Regions from separate parts of the Exiguobacterium sp. SH0S7 genome, predicted to be linked through region 1. Evidence: riboswitches for the same ligand, from Rfam matches in the RefSeq annotation. Region 1 holds a riboswitch; the other holds the start of a gene.
What was found. A riboswitch is a leader RNA that binds a small molecule or an ion and turns the genes downstream of it on or off. The one in region 1 is predicted to bind S-adenosylmethionine.
Positions count from the first base shown of each region.

Region 2: another riboswitch for S-adenosylmethionine. It lies ahead of msrA (peptide-methionine (S)-S-oxide reductase MsrA); the one in region 1 lies ahead of EVJ22_RS02810 (methionine ABC transporter ATP-binding protein).

Region 1 is NZ_SJVA01000001.1:544,179-548,571, reverse strand. Features, by position in the region: gene EVJ22_RS02830 (arsenate reductase family protein) at 1-43, shown strand, start outside; gene gcvH (glycine cleavage system protein GcvH) at 92-475, shown strand; gene EVJ22_RS02820 (PTS sugar transporter subunit IIC) at 520-1,575, opposite strand; gene EVJ22_RS02815 (thioredoxin family protein) at 1,766-2,023, shown strand; SAM riboswitch class I at 2,476-2,581, shown strand; gene EVJ22_RS02810 (methionine ABC transporter ATP-binding protein) at 2,660-3,688, shown strand; gene EVJ22_RS02805 (methionine ABC transporter permease) at 3,678-4,340, shown strand; gene EVJ22_RS02800 (MetQ/NlpA family ABC transporter substrate-binding protein) at 4,370-4,393, shown strand, end outside.
Region 2 is NZ_SJVA01000001.1:105,766-110,158, forward strand. Features, by position in the region: gene rlmN (dual-specificity RNA methyltransferase RlmN) at 1-781, opposite strand, end outside; gene EVJ22_RS00575 (amidase family protein) at 874-2,283, opposite strand; gene EVJ22_RS15525 (hypothetical protein) at 2,404-2,565, shown strand; SAM riboswitch class I at 2,610-2,709, shown strand; gene msrA (peptide-methionine (S)-S-oxide reductase MsrA) at 2,772-3,290, shown strand; gene EVJ22_RS00585 (GRP family sugar transporter) at 3,321-4,184, opposite strand; tRNA gene EVJ22_RS00590 (tRNA-Ala) at 4,329-4,393, shown strand, end outside.

The DNA of each region.
Region 1 (4,393 bases):
GGTCGGTTTTTCAGAAAAGTCATTTACAGACGTTTGGGGCTAAGTGCTATAATACACATGTGATTCTAATTTATTTGAGGGGGAAGTCAAGATGAGCAAAGTACCTGCAAATCTACGTTATTCAAAAGAACACGAATGGGTTGAAGTGAACGGAAGCGTTGCCCGCATCGGGATCACGGATTTCGCACAAAGCGAACTAGGGGACATCGTGTTTGTGGAACTTCCTGAAGTCGGCGGCACGATTTTGCTCGACGAGCCGTTCGGTTCGGTCGAATCGGTCAAGACGGTGTCTGAACTGTACGCACCGATCTCTGGGAAAATCACGGCGGTGAATGAATCACTCGCGGACTCGCCGGAACTTGTCAACGAAGCACCGTTCGAAGGCGCATGGATGATCGAAGTCGAGTTGAACGATTCAACGGACGTCGACAAACTCATGTCGGCAGAAGAATATGAAACGATGATTCAAGGCTAACAAAAATCCCGGTTTCTCTTTATGAGAAGCCGGGATTTTTTGATTTAGTCGAAGTCGAGGCGGTAATGTTCAGGCTGGATGAGTGATGTCCGGTTGAACAGGCGATAGAAGACAATCCCGAGCGTCACCGGAATGAGGCCGAACAAGACGATGACGAGCATGACGTTCCAGAGCGCGAATCCGCCTGGCATCAAGTGCAGGGCGTTGACAGGTCCAATCAGTCCAGAGACACCGAATCCGGCACTGATCGGTGTTCCTTCGATACGAAGGATACCGGCGAGCGCCCCGAGAATGGCCGCGTTCGCGAGCACAGGGAGCATCATGATCGGACGACGGACGAAGTTCGCCATTTGAATTTTCGGTGAGCCGAGGAAGTGAGCGAGCGACGTCCCGGTCGCGTTCATCTGCCACCCGGCGATAGCGAGACCAAAACCGGCTGCGACGACGCCGAGGTTAGCGGCCCCGGCGGCAACACCGGACAGACTGATCGCCGTCGCGATCCCGACCGTCGAGATCGGGGAGACGATGATGAGCGAGAACGCCATCGCGATCAACATGCCCATCACGATCGGTTGGAGTTCAGTCATCGTCATGATGACTGTGCCGATGTACGTCGTGATCTGTGAGATGTACGTGAGTAAGAACATGCCGATTCCGCCGGCGATGACGATGACCGTCATCGGTAAAACGAGGACGGTGTACGTCTTTAAGCGTGGCGACAGCTGCATTACCATATATGTCGCGAGGGCGGCGGTCACACCGGCCGTGATGACGTCGCCGATTCCCGCCATGAGGAACGCGTCTTCCTCGATACGGATAGCGCCGCTCCCGACCTGGGTCGCGATACCGATCGTCCCGGCCTCGAGCGCCGAGCGTCCGAATTGCATCGCGACGGTGACACCGATGATGACCGGGAGCAGGCGCATCGCGATCGTCGTCGCGTCTAAGATGAACTGCAAAGACGGAAAATACGGTAAGATGGCTTTCGTTAATTCACCGAGCAACGCGCTCGGGATGAGGGCGATTAAAATAGCGAGACTGAGTCCGTTCAATACGTTCATCAAAAATTGTTTGCCTGTCAGTTTCGTTTGTTCCGTCATAAGTCGATTCACCTGTCCTTTTCTACGTATATGCTGTTATGTACGAAAGCGTTAAAGTTAATGACCATACTATGCCTCTTTTCGTGAAGCGTCAACAGGAAATGTTGAACGATTCAGAAAATTCGTGGGGTGAGCACAACTTTTGAACAGATCGGCTCACATTCATATACTTATAAAAGAGGTGAGAACAATGATTACAGACGGATTGTTATATATATACGCCCCGATGTGTGGAACATGCGCTGTGGCCGAGCGGATGCTCGCCGTCGTCGAAGCGGTCGACCCGACACTCGCGATTGACAAGCAGGACGCCAACTTTATCCCGCAAGAGTTAGAAGCGTATCAAGTGATGAGCGTCCCGGCGCTGTTAAAGCTTAAAGACGGCCAAGTCGAAGACCGATTATATGCGTTCCAAAACGTACAGCACGTCCTATCTTTCGTTAAATGAGATAGGATGATTAGAATAATCAGAAAATTTTAAATAATCAGTTGACACAAAAAGTTCACGAATGGTATATTCATTACAACATCTTACTTGAACACAATATAGGACGAGATTCTCCAGCCATCAAGACGTTTTAGAACAGCCGGTGCATCACTTTACGCGACTTTTAGGTGGACCTTCCCTTCGATTGTCCCCCAAAAAAATCAAGCGCAGGGACACCTACCGCGTAACCGCATGGTACGTTCTAAGGCCGAGTGATGGATGGCTTGAATCCCCCATATAAGGATGAACACTCTGATCGGGCAAAAGAGTTTCATCTATGGGTTGTCCTTCCGTGACTCAAGGTGCTACGTTCTGTGTCATCCTCGGATGGCACCTTTTTTTGATTTTTCGCACAAAATAGTTTGACATGAAAATAATGTGTCGCTATTATAAAGCTAATCGAATAAACAACACTCTTATCAAGAGAGGCTGAGGGACTGGCCCTATGACGCCCAGCAACCGCGGAGCAATCCGAAATGGTGCTAATTCCAGCAAGGTGAGAACCTTGGAAGATGAGAGCAATCGTTGTCCGTACCGATAAAGTACGCACGTTTGCTCAAACGTGTGTACTTTTTTTGTTGTCAGGAGGGAAAGGTATTGATTCAATTACGTAATGTGGCCAAATGGTTCGACACGAAGAACGGTCGAGTCCAGGCGGTCGATGATGTGTCGCTCACAATCGAGAGCGGCGAAATTTTTGGAATAATCGGATATTCAGGGGCGGGGAAGTCGACGCTCATCCGTCTGCTCAACCGACTCGAGTCACCGTCAAGCGGTGAAATCGTCGTCGCAGGGAGCGAGCTGACGAAGCTCACTCCGAAAGAACTGCGCGGGGTGCGCAAAAACGTCTCGATGGTATTCCAACACTTTAACTTATTATGGTCGCGCACGGTCGCTGAGAACATCAGCTTCCCGCTCGAACTGATCGGGGTACCGGCCAGTGAACGTAAACGCCGCGTCCAAGAGCTCGTCGATCTCGTCGGTCTCGCCGGACGTGAAGACAGCTATCCGTCGCAACTATCGGGCGGTCAAAAGCAGCGAGTCGGGATTGCCCGCGCGCTCGCTACAAATCCAGACGTGCTCCTCTGCGATGAAGCGACGAGCGCACTCGACCCGAAGACGACCGATTCGATTCTCGAACTGCTCGTCAGCATCAATAAGAAACTCGGACTGACGATCGTCCTCATCACCCATGAGATGCACGTCATCCAAAAGATCTGTCATCGCGTCGCCGTCATGGAGGCAGGGAAAGTCGTCGAGACCGGCCAAGTCGCGGACGTGTTCCAACATCCGGAACAGCCGATCACGAAAGAGTTCGTCAAACAGATCGGTGCCGTCGACGACATGTCGCTCACGTTCGAGCATTTGAAAGCACGTTATCCGAGTGGCCAAATCGTCAAACTTAAGTTCTTGAACGAGACGGCCGAACAGCCGATTTTATCGGAAGTGTTGAAACAGCACGACATCGGCTTCAACATCATCGGCGGTAACGTGACGCAGTCCCAAGTCGGCGCGCTCGGAACGCTATTCATCCAATTGATCGGAGAGCCGGCTGAAGTCGAGCGGGCCATCGCCTCAATCCGATTGCAGGCAGTGGAAGTGGAGGTAGAAAGCGATGTTTCCTAATGTAGATTGGCAAGTCATGCTCGAACAGACGTGGGAGACGCTCTATATGACGCTCGTCGCAGGAGCCGCGACATTCGTCATCGGTCTCGCCCTCGGCATGCTCTTATATGTCACGAACGAACCGCTCATGATGAAGAATCGTCCGATTTACACGATCATCAGCGCGGTCGTCAACGTGTTCCGCTCGATCCCGTTCATTATTTTGATCATCTTGCTCATTCCGTTCACGCTCCTTCTCGTCGGAACGATGCTCGGCTCGACGGCGGCGCTCCCGGCGCTCATCATCGGTGCGGCCCCGTTTTATGCACGTATGGTCGAGCTCGCACTCCGCGAAGTCGATCGCGGTGTCATCGAGGCGGCCGAGTCGATGGGCGCGACGAAATGGCAGATCGTCTATAAAGTGTTGTTCCCGGAAGCACTCCCGGCCATCGTGTCAGGCATCACGGTGACGATCGTCGCCATCGTCGGTTACACGGCCATGGCCGGAGTCGTCGGGGGTGGTGGTCTCGGGAACTTGGCGTTCCTCGAAGGGTTCCAGCGTTCACAAAGCGACGTCACGTTCGTCGCGACCGTATTGATCTTAGTCATCGTCTTCGTCGTTCAGTTCATCGGCGATCGACTCGTCTCAAAAATCGATAAGCGATCAGCTTAATCAAATACAATCATATGGAGGGTTTTATAATGAAATCATGGAAAACAGTACTC
Region 2 (4,393 bases), 440 kb from region 1:
TGTACTCGAACGTGATCCGTTTATTCGTCTTCTCAACGTAGTAGCGGATTGCCGGCATCAGTTTATCGAGCGGGAACGCCCGGTTGATCTTCATGATTCTCGTCCGCAGCGCATCGTTCGGCGCGTGCAGAGAGAGGGCCAAGTTGATGCGCAGGTCAAGGTCAGCGAACTTGTAGATCTTGTCGGCGAGCCCACTCGTCGAGACGTTGATTTTACGAGGAGCGATCGCGAGACCGCGCTCGTCTTTGACGACACGGAGGAAGTCGACCAAGTTATCAAAGTTATCGAACGGCTCCCCGATTCCCATGACGACGATGTGGCTGACGCGGTCATCTTCACCGACCTCGTCTAAATAGTGTTGAACGGTCATGATCTGTTCGACGACCTCGCCCGCCGTCAAGTCGCGTGTTTTTTTCAAGAGGCCGCTCGCACAGAAACTACAGCCGATGTTGCACCCGACTTGTGTCGTCACACAGACGGAACGTCCATACTTATGGCGCATGAGCACCGTTTCGATATAATGCCCGTCGTGCAGTTTAAGTAAGAATTTGACCGTGCCGTCACCCGCTTCTTGTTTGACGAACAGTTCTTGTGTCGTCAGCGCATAGTTCGCCTCAAGCTGTTCGCGAACTTCGGGACGAACCGCGATCTCGTCGAGCCGTCTGACACGGTCGATGTAAAGCGAGTCCCATATTTGTCTGGCGTGGTAGGCACTGTATCCCCAAGATACGCAAGCGTCCGACAGCTGATCAAATGTCAGCCCATATATAGATGATTTCATTGTAATCTGTCCTTTCTTCAATCCGCATACGTACCATTGTAGCGGACGTGAGCGACAGGTGCAACGTTCTTACATAGGCGGGATCGGACGCGTCACGTGGCGTTCGAACGCGTAGGCGGGATCGGACGCGTCACGTGGCGTTCGAACGCGTAGGCGATACGGATGAGGTCTCGTTCCGCATAGCTCGTACCCGTGAATGACAGCCCGAAAGGTGCCCCGCTCTGTTTGAGCTTGTATGGGATCGTGACCGTCGGGTGCCCTGCCTTCGCCGCCATATCGTAATTCAAGTCGTGTGGCAACGCCAGGGCGTGAAGCGTTTGTTCCATCAATAAACGATCGAGGCCGTCCGTTTTCGCGTGCCGGACGTCGGCTAAGCGTCGCTCGAGGTAGCTCGACTCGGTCAAACGCCCTGATAACTGATTCGCTTTCTCGAACGTAACTTGTCCGTGCGGGATCGTTTCCGGGTGAAGCTTGTTCCAGTCCATCAAGTCCTTGAGCGTTTCATACGGGAGCGCTGTCGTCGCCAAATACGCCTCGATCCCGAGCTTGAACTCATGGTAGAGGACGTCGCCTTGGTCAAGTCCGTCGTTTGACGGCAGGTCGACTTCGACGAGCTCGACCCCGCTCGCTTTGAGTAACGCCAGCGCCTCTTGATAGAGCGTCTGTTCTTCATCCGACAGTTCCGCCTTCACGAAACCGACGCGCATGCCGACGGCTTGACGTTCGTCGAGACACGTCCGGTACGGTGGACCGGCCGGTAGATGTGTCGTCGCCGGGTCCGAGTCGTCTTCCCCGCACATCGCTTCTAGTGCGAGCACCGCGTCGCGGAGCGTCCGCGCCATCGGACCGGCCGTATCTTGCGACCGCGAAATCGGGATGATCCCACTCCGGCTGATGAGCCCGACCGTCGGTTTGATGCCGACGATGCCGTTATGGACGCTCGGGTGGATGATCGACCCGCTCGTCTCGCTGCCGACAGCGAGCATCGTCAAGTTCGCAGCGACCGCTGACGCCGAACCCGAGCTCGAACCGCCGACGTCGAGATTGTCACCATACGGATTGAGCGTCTGGCCACCGACCCCGCTCCATCCGTTCGGCATGTCCTCCGTCAAAAAATTGGCCCATTCCGATAAGTTGGCTTTGCCGAGAATGACCGCCCCGTGCTCACGGAGGCGACGGACGAGTTCAGCGTCACGACCGGCAAAGTGATGCTCGAGCGCCACGGCGCCGGCAGTAGTCCTCATGAGTCCCGCCGTCTCGATGTTGTCCTTGAGTAAAACGGGAATACCGAGGAGTGGCAGCCGGTCTCCGCGTCGGTAGGCACGGTCAGCCGCCTCAGCCTCGAACAACGCGTCCGGGTTCACTTGGATGACCGCTTTCAGTTTATCGTTCAAGCTAGCGATCCGTGTCAAATAGTAGGCCGTCACGTCCCGGGCCGTGAACGTCCCTTCTTTATATCCGCGCTGTGCGGTCTCGATGTCTAGTTCAAATAAGTCTTGCATCCAATTCCCTCCTTATAGGCAATGTTATTCGGTATTCGCTTAATGCATCGAATCCCCTTCTTTTTATCGCCATTGGATGTGCAACTTGATACACTAGAAGAAACGTTATTGGAGGTAGCCATGTCCCGCTCTTACATCCTTGTTTTACTGTCCGTGTTCGCCCTGTTCTTTCTACAATTGTTTGGGGATGATTTGCCGTGGGCATTCCCTGCGTCCATCGCCCTCATTATCTTGATTGTTGGTGCCACGCTATTTCAACTTCGGCGCACACCAAATCGTTGACGTTTAAACGAGACAGATGATATGATGCTGTCACCAACTACATATCGATATCTTGAGTGAACGAGAGACCTGGCTCTACGACTTCACAGCAACCTGCTTCGGCAAGGTGCTACTTCCAGCAAGGCATCGCCTTGGACGATATGACAAAACGCTCATGTCGATGACATGGGCGCTTTTTTTGGAATGAACACAAGGGGGATTTTATTTTGGAAAAAGCTACATTCGCCGGCGGTTGTTTTTGGTGCATGGTGACACCGTTCGAGGAACAACCTGGAATCGAAGGCATCGTATCCGGTTATACCGGGGGACATGTCGACAACCCGACGTATGAACAAGTGAAAACCGGCACGAGCGGTCATTACGAGGTCGTCGAGATCACGTTCGATCCGGCTCAGTTCACATATGAGCGCTTGCTCGAACTGTATTGGATTCAGACGGACCCGACCGACGACGGCGGCCAGTTCCAAGACCGCGGGCAACAATATGCGCCAGCCATCTTCTATCATACGGAAGAACAACGCGTGAAAGCAGAACAGAGCCGCGACGCGCTCGCCGCGAGCGGAAAGTTCAAACAACCGATCGTGACGAAAATCTTACCGGCTGACGTCTTTTACCCGGCCGAAGACTATCATCAAGATTATCATAAAAAAAATCCGGCCCACTATAAAGCGGACCGGAAACAATCTGGCCGTGACGAGTTCATCGACCAGACGTGGACAAGCTGACAACGACGGGCCTCATGCCCGTCGTTTTTTTTAGCTCTTGGCAAGCCCTAACATGAATCCAGCGACCACGATCAGACCGATCCCCATGAAGACGAAGACGCGTTCTTTCGACGTCTTTTCTTCTTTTAACAAGTAAATGCCACCGAGTGTCGCGACGACGACGTTCAATTGGGACAGTGCGAACGACGTCGCGATGCCGACTTCTCCGCTTGAGACGAACAATCCGAAGTTCCCGATCCCCCAGGCAAGCCCGGCGAAGATGTTCTTGAACGTTTTCGGATCAAACTTTTTCACATCTTTTTCACGAAGACTGAACAAGAGCGCGGCGATGAACATCCCGAGTGACTGCGGTAGGATGGCGGTGATGCCATCCACTTCAAAGTAGTTGGTCAGGACAGCATACGTTACGTAACCGATGCTCGAAACGAGGAGCACGAGTAGCCCTTTTTTCAAAGCACTACTGCTGTCGGATTCTTTATGTTGTTGATATGACGTCATGACGGCCCCGATGATGATCAAGACGAGGGCCGAGAAGCCGAGCCATAGCTCGGTCGATGTCTTCCAGTCCCCAAGGACGATGACCCCGAACAGTGATGTCCCGACAAGCTGCATCCCTGTACTGATCGGCATCGCTTTCGAGACGCTTAAAATTTGGAACGACTGGAACTGAAGGTATTGTCCAAGCGCCCAGAACACACCTGATATGAAACCAGTCACGATCGCGAGCGTCGTGAACTCTGGCTTGAAGACGAGCGCGATGACAACCGCCATCACCATCGCGCCAATCGTCGTGCCGATTAATTGTTGAATCGGCTTGCCGCCGACAATAGATACGATAAGCGGGATACTCCCCCACATGAGTGCGGGCAGTAGCGCCAACAAAATCATCTCCATACGTTGCACCTGCTTTCTTAATATAACATCCTATCTATTTTTCCCAGCTCTAACGTCCATTAAACTTCAAAAAAATGATTTTCAAAGTTCTTTCGTTTTTCTTATTGCCAAATCATTTATTAGAATGATATAATAATTTCCAACGGGGCATTAGCTCAGCTGGGAGAGCGCCACGCTGGCAGCGTGGAGGTCAGCGGTTCGAGCCCGCT